DNA from 4 places in the Aeromicrobium sp. WCS2018Hpa-31 genome. Region 4 is predicted to be linked to each of the others. Evidence: predicted binding sites of a transcription regulator. Region 4 holds the regulator's gene; each other region holds the start of a gene.
The links. Region 4 encodes LexA, which represses DNA repair genes until DNA is damaged. Its sites were predicted from a motif close to TCGAACANNTGTTCGA; they were not measured.

Region 1 (5,047 bases), on a different contig from region 4:
TGCTCGAACGTTCAACTGCCGGTCTAGGATCGACCGATGGGTAGATTCCGAATCCTGTGTGATGGTGACGTCCAGGCCGAGGGTCCATCGAGCTCGGTGTTGCAGGCGACGAAGCGGGCGCTCGAGATCCGAGCCGAGGACAAGAGCCCCGATCGTGAGTTCGCTGTCGACGAGCTCGTGGGCGGAGAGTGGCGCCGTGCGGTGACTCTCCATCCCGTGGCGGGAGCCGTCTGACGCCGTAGGTGGGTCAGGTGCGTGCCCACGATGCGCAAGGTGGGCCCGCGGCTGCAGCTCCGTTGCCTCGAATCGTCCTGCGCAACGTTCAGCCAGGCGGACGCCGGCAAGACCAAGCGGATGGCGGTGGTTCTGCGAATCTACGTCTACGTCATGAGCACGTCCCACCCGTTGCTCACGCAGCATGAGGGCAGCGGCCTTTTGAGCCTCCGCAATCCGGTCCTTCTGCGCAGCATCGCGAGTTCTCGTGGATGACGGACCCGTTCCACATTTCGCGTTCGGAACCACAAATTGCCTGCAACGCCAGCGCGCGGGTGACATTTCCCACTTGTTACATCCCGGTAGATGAAAAGTTCTTCAACTCCGGTACGGTCGCTGCAACCCATGGCGGGGCAGACCCGCCAGAACGTGTCCCCGTACGGGGCAACGAGAGGAAACGACACGATGGCAGACGTGGCGGCAGCGCTCGACCAGGCTGGACTCACCAACGAGCACGTGCGCGAGTACGTGCAGCACTGGGCGGGGGTGACGGGTGCCGCGCGGGTCGAGGTCGTCTCGGCCGCTGACGACGCCCGCCTGATCGAGGAGGCGCTCGAGGCCGGGGAGCTTCTCCCCGCCGGCGAGGGTCGCTACTACTCGCGGTCCTACTTCAAGGACACCGCCCGCGCCGAGGAGCGCACCATCGTCGCCACCAGCGACGAGAACGACAAGGGCATCTACAACAACTGGCGTCCGTCCTCGGAGATGAAGGACAAGCTGGTCGGCCTCATGACCGGCGCGTCCGAGGGCAAGACCATGTACGTCATCCCCTACCTCATGGCACCGAAGGGCTCGCCCCTGTCGGAGTACGCCGCCGGCGTCGAGCTCACCGACAACCGCAACGTCGTCATGCAGATGATCCGCATGGCCCGGGTCGGCTCGGAGTACGTGAACGACCTCGGTGACTCCTTCGTGCGCGCCGTCCACGTGACCGGCGACCTCGAGAACCTCGGCCAGGGCACCCCCGACGACAAGCGCTACTTCGTCACCGTCGCCGACGAGCGCACCATCCTGCACTTCGGCTCGTCCTACGGCGGAAACGCGCTGCTCGGCAAGATCGCCCACGGCCTGCGCCAGGGCTCCTACGACGGCTGGAAGAACGGCTTCCTCGTGGAGCAGTTCATGCTGCTCGGCATCGTCGACAAGGAGACCGGCAAGAAGTACCACATCTGTGGCGGCTTCCCGTCCGCGTCGGGCAAGACGAACCTGGCCATGACGCTCGCGCCCGACGCCCTCGGCGACCGCTACTACGTCGAGTTCTACGGCGACGACATCGCGTGGTTGTGGGTCGGCGACGACGGCAAGCTCTACGGCATGAACCCCGAGAACGGTGTGTTCGGCGTCGCGAAGGACACCAACTCCAAGACCAACCCCGGCGCCGTCGACTCCATCGTCGAGGGCACCGGCGCCATCTTCACGAACGTCGCCTACAACACCAAGACCCAGGAGGTCTGGTGGGAGGGCAAGGGCGACAAGCCCACCGATCTCGACGGCTGGGAGGACTGGAAGGGCGACGTGATCGCCGACCGCACGGGCGACGAGGTCGACGCCCCCTGGGCCCACCCCAACAGCCGCTTCACCACCACGCTGGAGAACGTGCCCAACGTGGCCGCGGACTTCGAGGACCCGAAGGGCGTCGAGATCCACGGCGTCATCTTCGGTGGCCGCACCCGTGACCGTGAGCCGCTCATCCGCGCCATCGACGACGTCGCCGAGGGTGTCTACGACGGTCTGACGCTCGGTGCCGAGGCCACGGCCGCGGCCGACGGCCTCGAGGGCGTGCTGCGCTACGACCCGATGTCGATGCGTCCGTTCATGTCCTACGGCGAGGGCGACTACGCCGCGCACTGGCTCGAGGTCTTCAGCCGCACCACGAAGAAGCCCGTGTTCGCGCACGTCAACTGGTTCCAGCGCGGCGACGACGGGCGCTTCCTGTGGCCGGGCTACCGCGAGAACCTGCGCCCCCTCGTGTGGCTCATGCAGTACATGAACGGCGAGGTCGAGGGTCAGCGCACGCCCGTCGGCGTCATCCCGACCCGCGACGAGCTGCTGCTCGAGGGCCTGGACGACCAGGCGCTCGCCGACCTCGACACGATCCTCACGATCGACGTCACGCGCTGGCGCGAGGAGATCGGGCACCGCCAGGTGCACCTGGAGCAGTTCCGCGACCTGCCCGAGGAGATCTGGGAGGCGCACCGCCGCGTCGCTGCCGCACTCGAGGCCGCTGCAGCCGACGACGCCTGAGCTGGTGGGCGACACCAGCGCACCACTGCACCACAGCAAGGCCGAGCTCTTCCGCACGCTCGGGCACCCGGTCCGCATCCGGGTGCTCGAGCTGCTGGAGGCCAGGCCCATGGCCGTGCGCGAGCTGCTCGCCGACATTGACGTCGAGTCGTCGTCGCTGTCGCAGCAGCTGGCAGTGCTGCGTCGCGTCGGGCTCGTGACCTCCACCCGGCAGGGCGGCACCGTCGAGTACGCACTGGCGACTGACCGGGTGGCGGACCTGCTGCACGCCGGTCGAGCGCTGCTGGGTGCGCTCGACTGACCCCTGCTCGTCCTGTCCTTCGGCCCCTCTCGTCTCGAGTGGGGCCGAAGGTCTGTGGAGGGCTGGTACCTTGGTCACGTATTCGAACAGGTGCTTGCTTCCTACCTGATTCTGCCTCTACGATGGGAGTAGATCAGCAGGAGGAAGCATGAGCGTCGCCGCACTCGACACCCACCCGGTGCCGTCGTGCGTGCACGGACTCCACGCCCTGCTCGACACGGTCCCCACCAGCGCGTGGGACGGTCTCGACCCCACCGAGGTCCGACGACTCCTCGCCGAGATCGGCCGTGCCGAAGCACGCCTGTCGGCCCACAAGATGGCCGCGGCGCGTGTGCTGGAGAAGGCCCGCAAGGCCGCGGCGAACGGCGACGGACCACGCCCCGGGGCGGGCACCTCGACCGGCGCGACGATCTCGTTCGACTTCGGTGGGGACCGCGGCGGGGCCGATGCCCTGGTGAACACGGCGCAGCGGATCGAGGAGCAGACCACCCTCACCGAGAACGCGCTCGCCGCCGGAGTGATCAGCACCAAGCAGGCCGACCTGATCTCCCGCGCGTTGGCCAAGCTTCCCGACGACGTGACCGCAGAACAGCGTGATCAATGCGAAGAGACCTTGCTGAAGGACGCGCAGCGGCTGACTCTGAAGGACCTTCGCCGCAGGGCCGCCCGGATCACCGAGACCTACCGTAAGACGACCGACGATGTCGACGCCGACGAGGACGAGATCCTCCGGAAGAAGGAAGAGGCCGCGCGGGCGAAGACGTCGTTCTCCATGTGGGACAACAACGACGGCACGGTCACCGGCCGGTTCACCCTCCCCGAAGCACAGGGCGCGATGCTCAAGACCGCGCTGGATGCCCTCGCGGCCCCGCACCAGAAGGTCGGGACCGTGAACGCTGCGACCGGCGAGCACGACGAGGTGGGGTTCGGGCAGTCCTACCCCCAGCGCCTCGGACACGCGTTCGCCACCCTGGTCGAGCACCTGCCCGCCGACCAGCTCCCGTCCAACGGCGGCGTCTCCGCTGTCGTGACTGTGAACCTCGATCTCGACACCCTCATGGGCGGCATCAAGGCCGCCGGGCTGTCGGACGGCACCCGCATCAGCGCCGGAGAAGCACGACGGCTCGCCTGCTCCGCGCAGATCGTGCCCATGGTGTTGAACGGGAAGCCGCTCCCCCTCGACCTCGGGAGTGCGAACCGGTACTTCAACCAGGCATCCCGCCGGGCGATGGAGAAGCGCGACCGCGGCTGCACCGCACCCGACAACTGCGACCGAGACGCCAGGTGGACCGAGGCCCACCACCTCAACCCCTACGCCATCTCCAAGACCACCGACATCCGCGACGGCGCACTCCTGTGCCCGTTCCACCACCACCGCGCCCACGACCAAGGCTGGATCGGACGGATCCACCCCGACGACGGCCACGTCGAGTGGAAGCTCCCCGGCTCCGACACCTGGCAACGCAACCAACGTTGGCGACCCTGACACTCGACCACCACGACACCCCGACCCATCGGTCGGGGCAGTCGTGCTGCCCGACCAACGCTGAACCGCTCAGGGTGGTCTCGATACACCTCCCCTCGCTGGCGCTCGTGGAGGCACTCGACCACCGAAGGCTGGACCGCCGGGCGTGACCCGCGCTCGACCACCGAGTGCTGGACCGCCGGGCGTGACCCGCACTCGACCACCGAGTGGGGCGCGGGAAGGGGGTCAGTCGTTGCCGAAGAGGTCGCGGGTGTAGACCTTGTCGGCCACGTCGGCGAGCTCGTCGGTACGGCGGTTCACCACGATCACGTCGCTGCGGCGCTTGAACTCGTCAAGGTCGCGCAGGACCTCGGAGCCGAAGAAGGGCTCGTCGGGGAGCAGGGGCTCGAAGACGATCACCTCGGTGCCCTTGGCCTTCAGGCGCTTCATCACGCCTTGGATGCTGGAGGCGCGGAAGTTGTCCGAGCCGGCCTTCATGACCAGCCGGAAGATGCCCACCGTCCGCGGTCCGCGGCGCAGGATGTCCTCGGCCACGAAGTCCTTGCGGGTCGTGTTGGCGTCCACGATCGCGCCGATCAGGTTCTGCGGCACCGACTCGTAGTTGGCCCGCAGCTGCCGGGTGTCCTTCGGCAGGCAGTAGCCGCCGTATCCGAACGACGGGTTGTTGTAGTGGCTGCCGATGCGCGGATCGAGACCCACGCCCTCGATGATCTGTCGGGTGTCCAACCCGGTGAGCGCGGCGT
Region 2 (5,047 bases), on a different contig from region 4:
CGAGGAGGACGCGACCTACATCCGCAACGTCGTCAAGCGCCAGCAGCAGCTGGAGGTCGCCGGTCGCGCCCTGTTCTACGTGCCCCCGGCCTGGCCGCTCGCCGTCGCCGCGCTGAGCCTCTCCAAGATCCTCGAGAACATGGAGATCGGCCACAACGTCATGCACGGCCAGTACGACTGGATGGGCGACCCGAACCTCAGCTCGCGCATCTACGACTGGGACAACGTGTGCCCCGGCGAGCAGTGGAAGTACAGCCACAACTACATCCACCACACGTTCACCAACATCCTCGGCAAGGACCGTGACATCGGCTACGGCATCCTGCGCATGGACGAGGACCAGCCGTGGCACCCGTACTACCTCGGCAACCCGGTCTACGCCGTGCTGCTCATGCTGTTCTTCGAGTGGGGCGTGGCGATGCACGACCTCGAGGTCGAGAACATCGTGAAGGGCAAGCGCACGTTCGAGGAGAACGCGCCCCTGCACGCCGGCATCATGAAGAAGGTCAAGAGGCAGGCCCTGAAGGACTACCTGGTCTTCCCCGCGCTCACCGGTCCGCTGTTCCCGCTGACCTTCGCCGGCAACGTCACCGCCAACCTCATCCGCAACGTGTGGGCCTTCAACATCATCTTCTGCGGTCACTTCCCGGCCGGCGTCGCCACCTTCACCGAGGAGGAGTGCGAGGACGAGTCGCGCGGGCACTGGTACTACCGTCAGCTGCTCGGCTCGGCCAACATCAGCGGCGGCGACCTGCTCCACATGCTGTCGGGCAACCTGTCGCACCAGATCGAGCACCACCTCTTCCCCGACATCCCGGCGCGCCGCTACCGCGCCATCTCGGTCGAGGTCCAGGAGATCTGCGAGCGCTACGGCATCGAGTACAACACCGGGCCGCTGCACAAGCAGCTGTTCAGCGTCGCGAAGAAGATCTGCCACTTCGCCCTGCCGGACCGCAAGCCGAAGGCGACCGAGCCCGAGCGTGTGGACGTGCCCGCGGCCGCCTGACCGTTCCCCGACACGACGCCGTCGCCCCACGTGGGCGGCGGCGTCGTCGGGTCGGCCCGCCCGTCCCCACCGCGGTCTACCCTGCGGGCATGGCACACAAGATCGCGTCGATGCCGTTCGCGTCGGTGTACCCGCACTACGTGACGAAGGTGGAGAAGAAGGGCCGCACCGTGGCCGAGCTACACGAGGTCGTCACGTGGCTCACCGGGTTCGACGACGACGCGATCGATCGGCACCTCGAGGCCGGGACGACCTTCGAGGACTTCTTCGCGGCAGCGTCGCTGCACCCGAACGCCTCGCTGATCACGGGCTCGATCTGCGGTGTGAAGATTGCCGAGATCGAGGACCCGCTCATGCTGCGGGTGCGCTACCTCGACAAGCTCGTGGACGAGCTGGCGAAGGGCCGCCCGATGGAGAAGGTGCTGCGCACACCCTGACCTGCCGCCGTCCCTCAGCCGGCTCGGGCGATGCGGATGTGCCTGCCGGTGCGGTGGGTGCGGAGGGTCCGGCCGATCTCGTGGGTGGTGGGGTCGATGGTGAAGTAGCCCTGGTGCACGAGGGCATGGCACTTGGGGCAGAGTCCGATGAGGTTGGCCAGGTCGGTGGTGCCGCCGTGGGACCAGTACTCGACGTGATGCACGTGCACGATGGGTCCCCAGCATCCGAGCCCGCCGCAGCGTCCGCCTTGGCGGGCCACGACGGCCTTGCGTTGGGCGGGGGTGGCGAGCCGTGCGGTGCGGCCGACATCGAGCACGGAGTGCTTGCCGGCGGTCAGGATCGGGGTGAGCGCGCTGTCGCAGAGCATCTGCTGGAGCTGGGCCGGTCCGATGGTCCCGAACCCGGCGAGGTCAGCGGTGGTGGTGTCGACGTCGTCGGCCAGGTCAGCCAGGTCGAGCGTCATGGAGACGTGGGGGCGGACGCCCTTGTCCTGGGGCAGCCCTGTCTCGAGGACCGACGTGAGGAGCTGGTCGAGTGCGGTGACGCGGCGTTCGTTGACGGGTCGGTCGTCCTCGGCGCAGGAGGGTGCGGAGAGCGACTGCAGGACGGTCTTGAGCTTGGTGCCGGTGTCGAACGGCAGGAACCCGGTGACATGAAATCCCTCGCCGACGGCGGAGATCTTGATGTCGTGCTTGGCCATGCCCTTGATCCAGGCCTCGTCGAGGTCGTCGGGGTGGGCAGCGTCGCGGAGCTTCTTGACCGCCTGGCGCATCTTCTTGGGCTCGGCCTTCGCCGCGAGGTCCAGCATCCAGTCCATCGAGACCTCCACGACGGCAGGGTCGATGTGGCGGGCGGCGTAGGTGAACGCGTCAACGTGGTCCAGCGAGACGGCCCCCGCAGTGGCGAGGTCGGCGAGCTCGGGCATGTCGTTCAGCGTCCGCGCGGAGCGAGTGAGCTGGGATGCGTCCTTGGTGTCGAGGTGCAGCTGGTCGCGCAGCCAGTTCTTCACGCTCGAGCAGCCCTCGGCCTCGTGGTCGCCGTGCTCGGCCATCTCGGCGACCAGCTCGACCTTCGCCGCATCGATCGCGTTCTGCACCACCTGCAGAAGCCGCAGCGCACCGGTGGTCGTGGGGTACTCACGCAACGCACGCGCAGCGATGGTGAGCTGCTCGGCGACGTGCTGCGTGATCATGAGGTCATAGTAACGAACACATGAGCGATACCACAGGGTCGAAAGTCCCGAAAACTACTGCAGTTCCAGGATTCTTCGTTTCTGTGTGATCCCGCCACCGCGTGCCGATCGCCGAACCGTCGCTACCGCCGCTACCGCAGGGCGGCCGCCAGGTCCGACTCCGGCACGGTCGGGAGCATGAGTCGAGATCCCGACCCCTTGCCGATCGTGACGGTGTTGAGGGCGGGGACCGACGGGAGCGACAGCGCCGACTGCCCCACGAGGGAGACCTGGATGCGGTGCCCTGCCTTGAAGCGGTTGGCGATCGGCCACAGCTCCACGTGGTAGTCGCGAGCGACGCCGGGGAGCGCGAGCCTCGGGTTGCTGTAGTCGCCGTAGGGCTGCACCAGGTTCCCGTCGGAGTAGAGCGACTTCTCCTCGACGACGCCCGGGAACGCCGAGTTGAGCCGTCCGACGGTCATGGGGTGGGTCGTGCCGTCGGGCCAGACGTCGGAGACCACGGCCCAGATCGGCGTGGAGACGCCGGTGGTGGAGAGTCGGACGTCGAGCGTGCCCGGACCGATGGCGGTCACCGACTGCTTCAGCGGGGCCGACGTGTAGGTGAGCCCGGTCAGGTTCGTCAGCTTCATGTCGGTCAGGAACGGGATCCACGTGGTGAGCTGGTTGAGCGGTGAGCCCAGCGTGGAGATGGTGTGCGGATCGACCTGCGTCGGGAGCGACGTGAAGGCGGCGTACGACTGCCGACTCGTCGTCGCGTCCGGCTCGATCGTCAGGCTGCCGTCCTTCGGCGAGGCGCTCGTCCCGGCCCGCTTCGCGGACAGGGACAGTGGCGTCCACGACGTTCCGGGCAGCGGCCACGACGACCCGTCGTAGCGCAGGAACTGTCCGTCCAGGAACTGCTCACGACCGCCGTCGGCCACGAGCATCTGCACCGCCGGCTCGTCCTCCACGCCGTTCTGGACGCCGAGCACCCAGCGGTCGAGCCACTTGTCGATCTGCGCGGCACCGTGGTCGGTCCCGCGTGGGGCGCCGTCATGGGCACCGACCACGAGCAGCTGCGCCGGTGTGCCCTGCGCCTGCAGCTGCTGGAACGCCTGGTAGTCGCCGCGCGGCTCGACGTCGAAGACGCCGTCGATGAGGAGCGTGGGCACCTCGTTCGCGTCGCCGCGGAACCCGCGCTCCTTCCAGTAGGTGTTCAGCGTGGGGTTGAGCAGTCCCGCACTGAGCCCGGAGCCGAGCAGCCCGAGCACGGTCTCGGTGCCGGACAGCGGGTCGCGGGAGAGACGCTGGTCGGCCTGCACGAGCGCGAGGCCGCCGATGGCCGAGAGCACGGCGAGCCCTGGGACCGAGTTGGGGACGCCGCCGGGGACCAGCAGGTCGCGGTACAGCTCGAACGTGCCCGACCGCATGACGGCGGCCTTCACGCACGGCAGCTCCTGGTGCTGGGAGTTGAAGTAGGTGATCGCGCTGGCCGAGAACCCGACCACGGCGAGACGGCCGTCGCTCCAGGGCTGGGAGCACGCCCACGCGAGGGTGTCGCGCACGTCGCGCTGCGTCTTCGGCCCGAGGACGTCGAACTCACCATCACTGTCACCCGTGCCGCGGATCTGGACGGTGAGGAAGTTGTACTCCTCCCCCACGGTGAAGCTGGCCCCGCGCTCGCCGTAGGGCGTGAACTCGACGACGGTCGGTCGCGCCTGCAGGGGCGCCGCGCCGCTGACCGCCGCTGCGAGCGAGGCCCCGGTGCTCGTGCTCACGCGCACCTTCGTGGTCTCGCGCTCCCCGTCCGCGGCGTGCGCTGGTGAGCCGAGCGCTCCCAGCACGAGCACGGTGGAGGCGGCGACGAGCAGCGACCGGGAACGAGTGACCATGGAGACCTCCGGATAACTGGTGCGTCCGTACCAGTAAGGGACTAGTACGTGTGTACCACTTCTCCGTGGTCCTGCCAAGACCTTCGCTCAGACCAGGTCCCCTGCCGCGCGACGTCGCACGGTGGCCAGGACCTCGGCCTTCGCACGGAACACGATGCCGTGGACCCGACCGTCCGCGATCGTGAAGTCGAAGGCGACCTTCGCCTCGCCGCGATGGATCCATGCAGCGCCGGGACGGTCTCCGACGAAGACCGGGAAGGCGGCGTGCGCCCCACCCCGGAAGAAGCCCGCGACGTCGCCGGCACCGTCGAGCCGACTGGGCGTCCCCAGGGCCACGGCCGCGGCGTCGCCCTCCACGACCACGCCCGGGGCGAGCAGCTCGAGCAGCCGCTCGAGGTCTCCCTCCTTCGCCGCCGCCATGAACGCGTCGACCACCTCCCAGGAGGCGAGCCGATCCTCCGGCACGGGCGCGCTCACCTTCGCCCGTGCTCGCGAGGCGAGCTTGCGCGCCGCGGCCGGGGTCGTGCCGAGCATGGCGGC
Region 3 (5,047 bases), on a different contig from region 4:
TCGTGTCGATGGTGCTGCTCTCGTGGCAGCTGACCGTCCTGACGCTGATCCTCATGCCGGCGTTCATCGCCATCCAGCTGCGCGTCGGCCGACGTCGCCAGAAGCTGGCGCGACGCACGCAGGAGTCGCTGTCGGAGATGACCGCGATCACCGAGGAGTCGCTGAGCGTCTCGGGCATCCTGCTGTCCAAGGTGTTCGGGCGCGGCGAGTCCGAGACCGAGCGGTACCGCGAGGCGAACCGGGTGCAGGCGCGCCTCCAGGTGGCGCAGGCGATGACCGGCCGCACGTTCTTCGCGACGGTCCAGACGTTCTTCGCCATCACGCCCGCCCTCATCTACCTGCTCGCCGGGCTGATGATCACCGGCGGGCTGCCCGGCGGGTCGGAGGCGCTGACGGCCGGCACGCTCGTCGCGTTCACCACGCTGCAGGCCCGGCTGCAGATGCCGCTGCTGCAGCTCATGCGCGTCACGCTCGACGTGCAGACCTCGCTCGCGCTGTTCCGTCGCATCTTCGAGTACCTCGACCTCGAGCCCGCCGTGAAGGAGAAGCCCGGCGCCGTGGCGCTGCCCGCGGTGCGCGGCGAGGTCGAGCTCCGTGACGTCTGGTTCCGCTACCCGGAGCCGAGGTCCCTCACCGGTGGCCGCGGAGGTGACCGGTTCGGTGAGTCGACGGTGCGGATCTCCCGTCCCGACGGGTCGACGGCGCCGTCCGTCGACGACACGTGGGCGCTGCGCGACGTCTCGCTGCGGATCCGACCCGGTCAGCTCGCGGCCATCGTCGGGCCGTCGGGTTCGGGCAAGACCACCGCCACCTACCTGGTGCCGCGGTTCTACGACGTCACCCGCGGCGCCGTGCTGATCGACGGCCACGACGTGCGCGACCTGACCCTGGACTCGGTGACCGGCTCCGTCGGCATGGTCACGCAGGAGCCGTACCTGTTCCACGGCACGATCCGAGACAACCTCGCCTACGCCCGCCCCGACGCCACCGCCGCCGAGATCGAGCAGGCGGCCCGCGACGCGAACATCCACGACCGCATCCTCAGCTTCGCCGAGGGCTACGAGACGATCACCGGCGAGCGCGGCTACCGGCTGTCGGGCGGTGAGAAGCAGCGGCTCGCGATCGCCCGCGTGCTGCTCGCCGACCCCCGCATCCTCATCCTCGACGAGGCCACGTCGGCGCTCGACACCGAGACCGAGCGGCTCGTGCAGCAGGCCCTCGAGCGGGCCCGCGCCAACCGCACCACCATCGCCATCGCGCACCGGCTCTCCACCATCCACGACGCCGACGTCATCTTCGGCATCGAGGACGGTGTCCTCGTCGAGCAGGGCACCCACGACGAGCTGCTGAGCGCCGGCGGGCTGTACGCCCGGCTCTACGTCGAGCAGTTCCAGTCCGGCCGGGGGCCCCAGCGTCCCGACGACCGCCGGGCCGACGTCAGCGTGTGACCGACGCCCCCACCGACAAGAGCTAGTTCCTCACCGTCAGAGACGACCGTCCTCGAGGGCGGCTCGTGCCTTCCGCTCCACCCGCTCGATCGCTGACCCGGCACGCTCGAGGGCCTGGTCGGACATCGCCTCGGGTGAGCTCAGCTCGACCTGCGAGACGACGTCGTCGGCGCACGACTCGATGCGTACCAGGGCGACCTCGTCGTCGAGCCGGCGCTGCTCGACGTACCGACCGTCCTCGGCACGGATGGCTCCCGCCCTCGAGACCTTCCAGACGTCGCAGGCGGCCTCGGCATCCGGCACCTCTCCCTCCTCGATGCCCACCAGCTGGCGGGCGGCGTCGATGTCCTCCATCTGCTCCGGGTCGGCACCGGAGAGCGCGAGCACCTCGGGGATCCGTTCGAGCCACTCCCTCGCGGAGACCGCCATCACCGATGCGATCGTCTCCGCCTGCAGGCGCGTCGCGTCGGCGTACGAGCATGCCGAGGTTCCCCACACGCTGTTCTGGGTCCCCGCGTTGTAGTCGAGCGGCTCGCCGCCGAGCGCCGACCACGCGTCGGTCGACAACAGGTTGCACGGATCGAGGGCCGAGGGGGTCGACGGCGGCGTCGAGGACGGCCCGTCCGACTCGGCCGATGGGGACGGACCACAGCCGGCGACGAGGCCGGCGATGCACGCCGCCGTGACAATCCAGCCCATGACCTTCGTCATCGTTCCCCCGAGACCTCGTCGCACCGTCGGTGAATCCTACGATGGCGACGACGTGGCTCAGAGGCCGCCGAGACCCACGTACTTCGTCTCGAGGTACTCCTCGATGCCCTCGGCGCCGCCCTCGCGGCCGAAGCCGGAGGCCTTCACGCCGCCGAACGGGGCGGCGGGGTTGGAGACGATGCCCTGGTTGATGCCGACCATGCCCGTCTCGAGTCCCTCGTACACGCGGACCGCGCGGGCGTAGTCGGTGGTGAAGGCGTAGGCGACGAGCCCGTACTCGGTGTCGTTCGCGAGGCGCAGCGCCTCGTCCTCGTCGGTGAAGGTGAAGATCGGGGCGACCGGGCCGAAGATCTCCTCGGTGGTGACCTTCGCCGTGAGCGGGACGTCGGTGAGGACCGTCGGCGGGTAGAACCACCCCTGACCGTCGGGCACCTGGCCTCCGGTGAGCACGGTGGCGCCCTTCTCGACGGCGTCGTCGACGAGCTCGGCCACCTTGTCGCGCTGCTTCTCCTCGACGAGGGGGCCGACCTTGACGTCGTCCTCGAGGCCGTCGCCGACCTTGAGCGCGGCCATCTTGTCCGCGAGCTTGGTGGAGAACTCCTCGGCGACGTCGGCGTGGACGATGAACCGGTTGGCGGCGGTGCACGCCTCGCCGATGTTGCGCATCTTGGCGAGCATCGCGCCCTCGACGGCCGCGTCGACGTCGGCGTCGCCGAACACCAGGAACGGAGCGTTGCCGCCGAGCTCCATCGAGACGCGGAGCAGACCCTCGGCGCTCTGCTCGACGAGGGAGCGACCGACCTCGGTGGAGCCGGTGAAGGTGAGCTTGCGCAGACGCGGGTCGCGGATGATCGGCTCCATCACCTCGCCCGTGCTCTTCGTGGTGACGACGTTGAGCACGCCCTCGGGCACGCCCGCCTCCTGGAGCACCTTGGCGAGCCACAGCATGGTGAGCGGCGTGAGGCCCGCGGGCTTGACCACCATCGTGCAGCCGGCGGCGATGGCCGGAGCGATCTTGCGGGTGCCCATCGCGAGCGGGAAGTTCCAGGGCGTGATCATCAGGCACGGGCCCACCGGCTGCTTCAGCGTGAGCAGACGCGTGGCGCCGTTGGGGGCCACCGAGTAGCGGCCGGAGATGCGCACCGCCTCCTCGGAGAACCAGCGCAGGAACTCAGCGCCGTACGTGATCTCGGCCTTGCTCTCGCTGAGCGGCTTGCCCATCTCGAGGGTCATGATCGTGGCCAGCTCGTCGGCGCGAGCCGTGACCGTCTCGAAGGCGGAGCGCAGGATCTCGCCACGGTCGCGCGGCGGCACCTTCGCCCAGCCCGCCTGCGCGGCCACGGCGGCGTCGATCGCGGCCTTGCCGTCGTCGACCGTGGCGTCCGCGACCTGCACCAACGTGGAGGTGTCGGCGGGGTTCTCCACCGCGAACGTCGAGCCGCCGCTCGCGTCGCGCCAGGAACCGCCGATGAACAGCTGGGTGGGGACGTCGGGGAGGGCTGAGGAGGTCATGGGTCGAGGCTACGACGGTCCGGCGATCGGCACGCGGTGGCGGGATCACACAGAAAGGAAGAATCCTGGAATCGCAGTAGTTTTCGGGACCTTCGACCCTGTGATATCGCTCATGTGTTCGTTACCATGACCTCATGATCACGCAGCACGTCGCCGAGCAGCTCACCGCTGCGGCTGAGGTGCTGCGCACGTACCCCACGTCCACCGATGCGCTGCGTCTGCTGCAGGTGGTGCAGAACGCGGTCGATGCGGCGAAGGTCGACCTGGTCGCCGAGATGGCCGAGCACGGCGTCCACGAGGCCGAGGGCTGCTCGAGCGTGAAGAACTGGCTGCGCGACCAGCTGCACCTCGACGCCAAGGACGCCGCCCAGCTCACCAGGTCGGCCCGGACGCTGAAGGACATGCCCGAGCTCGCCGATCTCGCCACCGCCGGGGCGGTCTCGCTGGACCACGTCGACGCGTTCACCTACGCCGCCCGCCACATCGACTCGGCCGCTGTCGAGACCTGCATGGACGCCCTGCTCCACCTGGCCGAACGAGCCGAGCCCGCCCAGATCCGCAGAGCCGTGAAGAAGCTGCGCGACGCCACCCACCCCGACGACCTCGACGAGGCCTGGATCAAGGGCATGGCCAAGCACGACATCAAGATCTCACCGGTCGGCGAGGGTTTTCATATCACCGGGTTCCTGCCGTTCGACACCGGCACCAAGCTCAAGACCGTCCTGCAGTCGCTCTCCGCACCCACCTGCGCGGAGGACGACCGACCCGTCGCCGAGCGCCGCGTCACCGCACTCGACCAGATGCTCAGCAGCATCCTCGAGTCCGGGCTTCCGCAGGACAAGGGCGTCCGACCCCACGTCTCCATGACGCTCGACCTGGCTGACCTGGCCGACGACGTCGACACCACCACCGCTGACCTCGCCGGCTTCGGGACCATCGGACCGGCCCAGCTCCAGCAGATGCTCTGCGACTCCGCGCTCACCCCGATCCTGACCGCCGGCAAGCACTCCGTGCTGGATGTCGGCCGCACCGCACGCCTGGCCACCCCCGCCCAGCGCAAGGCCGTCGTCGCCCGGCAAGGGGGACGATGCGGCGGGCTCGGGTGCTGGGGACCCATCGTCCACATCCATCACGTCCAGTACTGGTCCCGCGGCGGCACCACCGACCTGAAGAACTTGATCGGGCTCTGTCCGCGCTGCCACGCGTTGGTCCACCAGGGCTACTTCACGATCGATCCCACCACCCACGAGATCGGCCGCACCCTGCGCACCCACCGCACCGGCAGGCACATCCGCATCGCCCGAGCCGGCTGAGATCGGCTACTGCACGCGGCGCACGTGAACCGACGTGCCGAAGAGATCGGGGTGAAGCACCGA
Region 4 (5,047 bases):
CACGACGTCGGACTCCGCTTCCACGACGTGGGCCCAGCGGGGCTCGTGCGCCGAGCGCTCCGAGCCGAGGCTCAGGACCAGGTCTACGCCGGTCGCCGACCACGGGGAGTCGATCGTGTCGCGGTCGATCCAGGTCAGCTCGGCGCCGTGCTCCCGCAGCCGCTCCGTGACGTAGCCGCCGGAGCGGTCGGTGTCGTCGGCCAGCACGTGCACCTGCAGAGGGCGGCCCGACGAGGTCGGGTCCGCCGGGGTAGGGGCGTCGTTCATGCCCCCATGGTGCCGGACGGGCCCGTCACTCGTAGACGGGCACCGCGAGGTCGGAGCCGAGCTGCAGCGCACCGGCGCTGGGCAGCGAGTTCATGCGCATGATGTCGTCGACCGTGTCGCGCACGTCGCCCTCGGGGTTGGCGTCGGCGGCGATCTGCCAGAGCGTCTGCCCCTCCTGCACGGTGACGACCGTGGTGGCCGGGACCGCACCGGCGTCGGAGGTGGCGACGGTGGACGAGCCGAGAGCGACGACCGTGACCGCCAGCGCCGCGATGACGGCGAGCAGGAGCACGAGGCGGCCCCGACGGGTCAGCCGGACCGCGGCCGGCTCGGTGGTGCTGCGCGGAGCCGAGGCGATCCCACGGGAGAACGACGGGGCGAAGCGGCTGGTCTCGTAGACGGTGATGGTGCTCATGGTGACCTCCGGGGAAGGGAGAGGAAGGAGTCTTGGTGTGTCGATCGAGCACCTGTCGATGTCATTCGAACGTCGATGCTCCGGGGGCGGTGGTGCTCCGCGGATCCGACGAACAGATGTTCGATCGAACACGTGTACGACAGTAGGGGAAGGCGCCGACAAAAGCAGCCCCCTTTCGAACAGGAATCCGAACAGGACCGCCACTCGCCTGCAATTCCAGTGAAAGAATCTTCGACACGGTGTTCGACTGTGACGCGTCGCACGCGCGTGGCCGCCGTCTCAGGACGGTTGCGGGGCCGTCGAGCACGGCATTCGAACGCGCGACACGCTGTCGAACATGTGTTTGTAAACGTCCCCGCAGAGGTCTAGCGTGGGGACCATGAGCGACGACAGCACCCTCGACCCCTCCGCCGACGCGCCGCGTCGGGGCCGCCCGAAGGGTTCACGCAACTCCGTGCGTGAGCTGCCCGACGGTCCCGTCGACGAGATGACCGGCCTCACCGGCCGGCAGCAGAAGATCCTGCACTTCATGCGCGACCAGATCGAGCAGCGCGGCTACCCGCCCAGCATGCGCGAGATCGGTGGCGCCGTCGGCCTGGCCAGCACCTCCTCGGTCGCCCACCAGTTGCGGGTCCTCGAGCGTCTCGGCTACGTCAAGCGCGACCCGAATCGCCCGCGCGCGATCGAGATCTTCCTGCCCGAGGTGGTCAAGGCGCGGCGCACGCTCAGCTCGGCCGACGACTCCGAGGTCGACGAGACCGGCTTCGGCGACCAGCGCCCCGAGGCCACGTACGTGCCCATGCTCGGTCGCATCGCCGCGGGCGGTCCGATCCTGGCCGAGGAGCAGGTCGAGGAGATCTTCCCGCTCCCCCGCTCCCTGGTCGGCGACGGCACGCTGTTCCTGCTCGAGGTGCGCGGCGACTCCATGGTCGACGCGGCGATCTGCGACGGCGACTACGTGGTCGTCCGCCAGCAGCCGGTCGCCGAGAACGGCGAGATCGTCGCCGCCATGCTCGACGGCGAGGCCACGGTCAAGACGTTCCAGCGCAAGGACGGCCAGATCTGGCTGCTGCCGCACAACGACGACTACTCCCCCATCGACGGCAACCACGCCACGATCCTGGGCAAGGTCACCACGGTGCTGCGCCGACTCTGACTCCCGTCGACCGCTCACTCGCACGACGCGAAGGGCCCCCTCCCACCCGGGCCTGTTCGGCTTTTAGTGTGGTTTTGGGCGCGCCTTGTCCGGCCCTCCCGGTAGCCTTGACCCTTCGGTCAGGGCCCGGGAGGGCCGGTTCGCGTTCGGAGGGGGTCGCTGGTGGTTGCCGCCCGCGACCTCGAGGACGGCACTGCCGGTAGGACCGGCGCCGGCACGCTGTCTGGCGGAGACGTCCCGCCAGGAGGACAACTGACCGACGCAGCAGCACCGCAGTGCCCGGACCCGTCACACGCGGGGAGCCGGGTGCGCCGCCGTGGGCTCAGGGCCTCCGCGGCCGGCACGCGGCAGCGGTTCGAGTGCCTGCCCGAGACCGGAAAGCGGCACTTCTTCACCACCCCGGCCGCCGGAGCGGTCGAGGCTGGACGCTCACCGAGGCAGCGGTGCCCTGACCCGTGGCACGCCGACGCCCGGGTCCAGGGACGAGGCACGCGCACGACGAAGGCGGGCACCTGGCGGCGGTTCCGGTGCACCCGGCCCGACGGCAGCTCGCACTTCTTCCAGGTGCTCGCCTCGGCGGCCGGCACCCAGCTCACCTCGCTCGACCGCCCGCCGGGGTGCCCCGAGCACGCGGTCTCGAAGGTGACCCGGCAGGGCGTGTACGGCCGCGGCGCCACGAAGCGGCAGCGCTACCGCTGTGTCCCCGCCGACGGCACGGCGCCACACACCTTCACCCCGCCACTGGCACGGGAGGCCGTCGAGGTCGGTGTCGAGAGCTGCACGACTTGCGACGAACTGCTCTCCCCGCACCGCGGCGCGCTCACCGGCGCCCGGCACACCCCGTGGACGCTCGCGTTGTACGCCCGGGCGCTGAACGAGCTCTCGATGGGCGCCAGCTACGCGGCGGTGTCGCTGATGATGCGCGAGTACCGCGACCGAGCCAGCCGCCACCTGCTCGAGCACCATGGCGGCGGCGCGCTGCTCGACGGGCAGGCGACCGGGGCCGCGCAGTCGTACACCGCCGCGCAGGGCAAGTCCGCCTGGCACCTCGCCGCCGACCTGGTGGAGCAGTACGCACCGCTGCTGTGGCGCCCCGTCGAGCAGCAGATGCGCGACCGCGACCGGCAGCAGCGCGCCGCGAACGACCAGCAGCTCGCCGCTGCACCGAACGCCGCGCTCGCCACCCCCATCACCTGGCTGCTCGACGAGCAGCCGGTCATTTTGTCCGGCCGTCGCCGGCGCGGCCAGCAGCGGCGCCTTGAGCGGAACCAGTGGAGCTTGCTGGTGGTCGTCGAGGTCCGCTGGCACCCGGCCGAGGACCCGATGAGCTACCCGCGTCGGGAGTACCGGCTCCGGCTGGCGCGCGCCTACCCGCGCGCGAACGAACAGGCGTGGCGGCTGGTGCTGGACGAGCTCGGCGAACGCCCGGACTTCATCGTCGCCGACAACGCCGAAGCCATCAGCAACGCGGTGACGAAGCAGTACGGCGCAGGGGTCGTCGGACTGGTCCCGAGCCTGTTCCACATCCAGCGCAACCTCCGCGACGCACTGAGGAAGCTGCCAGGGGCGACCACCAAGCTCGAGGGGCGCACCGTGCTGGTCCCCGAAATGGCCAAGCACCTCGACGTGCTCGCTCGCGACGAGCTGCTCAACCTCGGCCCCGCCGACTGGACACGGTGGTGGGACGACCTCATCGGAGCCGTCGCCACGCTGCCGGCGCCCGTGACCGGAGTGCTGGAGCAGCGCCGCATCTACGAACCCCGGGTCGCGGCCGCGCTGCCCATCCTGGCCCGACAGCCGCAGCTGCCGGCGTCCAACGCCGCGGTCGAGAACCGGATCCGGCACGCGCTTGAGCCGTTCCTGGACAACCGCAAGCAGCTGTACCGCAACCTCGCCCGGACGAACTTCCTGCTCGATCTCGCGGTCGCCCGGGCCCAGGGCGCGTTCACCGACCTCGACGAGGTCACCCGGCTGCTGCGCGAAGACAACGAGGCCGCCGGCGGGTGGGCACCCGCCCCGCGCACCCTCGCCGACGCTCAACCGCCACCGCGCGCCGAGGGTGAGCCGCCACCGGTGTACTCCTCGCTGTTGAACCCGCTGCTGGTCGCCGCGCTCGCCGAGCAGCGGCTCACCCAACCACCCGTTCGGCAGCAGGACGGGCAGCAGGGCGGGCAGCAGAGCGGAGGGCGACCGTGACGCTCACCGACGCCGGCTTCGAGCTGTTCCAGCACCTCACCGCCCGCACCTTCCTCGTGCTCGACACCGAGTACACCCGCGACCCCGACGGGGATGGCGACCGCATCATCTCCCTGGCCATCACCCCGGTTGTCGGCGGGAAACGGGTTCGCGACGGCGAGCTGTACGTCGAGATGAACCCCGGCGTGCCCGTTGACCCCCGCTCCACCGCGGTGCACGGCTTCACCACCGAGGCCGTGGCCCGCAAGCGCCGCTTCGGCTACTACGCGCCCGCGGTGCTCGACGCCCTCACCGTCCCCGACGCGGTGCTGGTCTGCCACACCGGCAGCGACATCCGGGTGCTGCGCCGCGAGTTGGAGCGGCTCGACGAGGCGAGGGCAACCGGGGACGCGACGGTGCCCGTCGGCCTCGAGCAGCTGCCCGAGCTGCCCATCATCGACACCAGCACCCTGCCGCGACTGCTCCGGCTGCCCGGCGTCGGTCAGCGCGGCGTCGTCAGCCTCGCCACCTTGTGCCAGCTCGTCGGGGTCGCCAACGCCGAGGCGCACCACGCCCGCGCGGACGCCCGCGCCACCGCCGACGCCCTGGTCAAGCTGCTCCTTCAGGCCGCCGGGGCGTTCGCCTACGACAGCCTCGAGGCGCTGCTCGAAGATCACGCCCGGGGCACTACCCACGACCCGAAGCTTCCTGGCTACATCCGCAGCCGCCGCGAAGCGTCCGTCGTCCCGACCGAGCACCTGGTCCGCCACGACTCCCCGCTCACCCACGCGGGCACTCCGGCCGAGCAGCAGGCGTGGTTGGAGCTGGCCGTGGAGTGCGTGCGGCTGCGCTGCCCGCACCTGCGCCCCGAAGCCACCCTCGCCGCCCAGGAGAACGGCGCCGCGCTGTTCGACCCACTCGTCGCGCTGCTGGCCACCGTCACCGAGCCCGGCCAGGCAGGCACCCTGCTCGGCGCCGTCGCCGCACTCATCACCGCCTCCAGCCCTGGTGCCGACCCGCCCGCGGCCGCGCCC

Region 1: the regulator LexA is predicted to act here: its motif matches at 2,901-2,916, upstream of RQG84_RS16365 (DUF222 domain-containing protein).
Region 2: the regulator LexA is predicted to act here: its motif matches at 2,649-2,664, upstream of RQG84_RS09210 (DUF222 domain-containing protein).
Region 3: the regulator LexA is predicted to act here: its motif matches at 3,778-3,793, upstream of RQG84_RS04365 (DUF222 domain-containing protein).

The regions. Positions count from the first base shown of each region.
Region 1 is NZ_JAVTJF010000013.1:51,916-56,962, forward strand. It holds gene RQG84_RS16350 (hypothetical protein) at 256-489, shown strand; gene RQG84_RS16355 (phosphoenolpyruvate carboxykinase (GTP)) at 679-2,517, shown strand; gene RQG84_RS16360 (metalloregulator ArsR/SmtB family transcription factor) at 2,522-2,818, shown strand; gene RQG84_RS16365 (DUF222 domain-containing protein) at 2,967-4,304, shown strand; gene RQG84_RS16370 (nucleotide sugar dehydrogenase) at 4,530-5,047, opposite strand, start outside.
Region 2 is NZ_JAVTJF010000006.1:105,093-110,139, reverse strand. It holds gene RQG84_RS09220 (acyl-CoA desaturase) at 1-1,006, shown strand, start outside; gene RQG84_RS09215 (DUF2200 domain-containing protein) at 1,096-1,443, shown strand; gene RQG84_RS09210 (DUF222 domain-containing protein) at 1,458-2,636, opposite strand; gene RQG84_RS09205 (CocE/NonD family hydrolase) at 2,768-4,507, opposite strand; gene RQG84_RS09200 (sigma factor) at 4,595-5,047, opposite strand, start outside.
Region 3 is NZ_JAVTJF010000003.1:92,706-97,752, forward strand. It holds gene RQG84_RS04350 (ABC transporter ATP-binding protein) at 1-1,448, shown strand, start outside; gene RQG84_RS04355 (hypothetical protein) at 1,485-2,183, opposite strand; gene RQG84_RS04360 (NAD-dependent succinate-semialdehyde dehydrogenase) at 2,217-3,671, opposite strand; gene RQG84_RS04365 (DUF222 domain-containing protein) at 3,806-4,984, shown strand; gene RQG84_RS04370 (ABC transporter substrate-binding protein) at 4,991-5,047, opposite strand, start outside.
Region 4 is NZ_JAVTJF010000010.1:99,363-104,409, reverse strand. It holds gene RQG84_RS14110 (glutamine amidotransferase-related protein) at 1-267, opposite strand, end outside; gene RQG84_RS14105 (LysM domain-containing protein) at 293-682, opposite strand; gene lexA (transcriptional repressor LexA) at 1,062-1,838, shown strand; gene RQG84_RS14095 (hypothetical protein) at 2,145-4,034, shown strand; gene RQG84_RS14090 (3'-5' exonuclease) at 4,031-5,047, shown strand, end outside.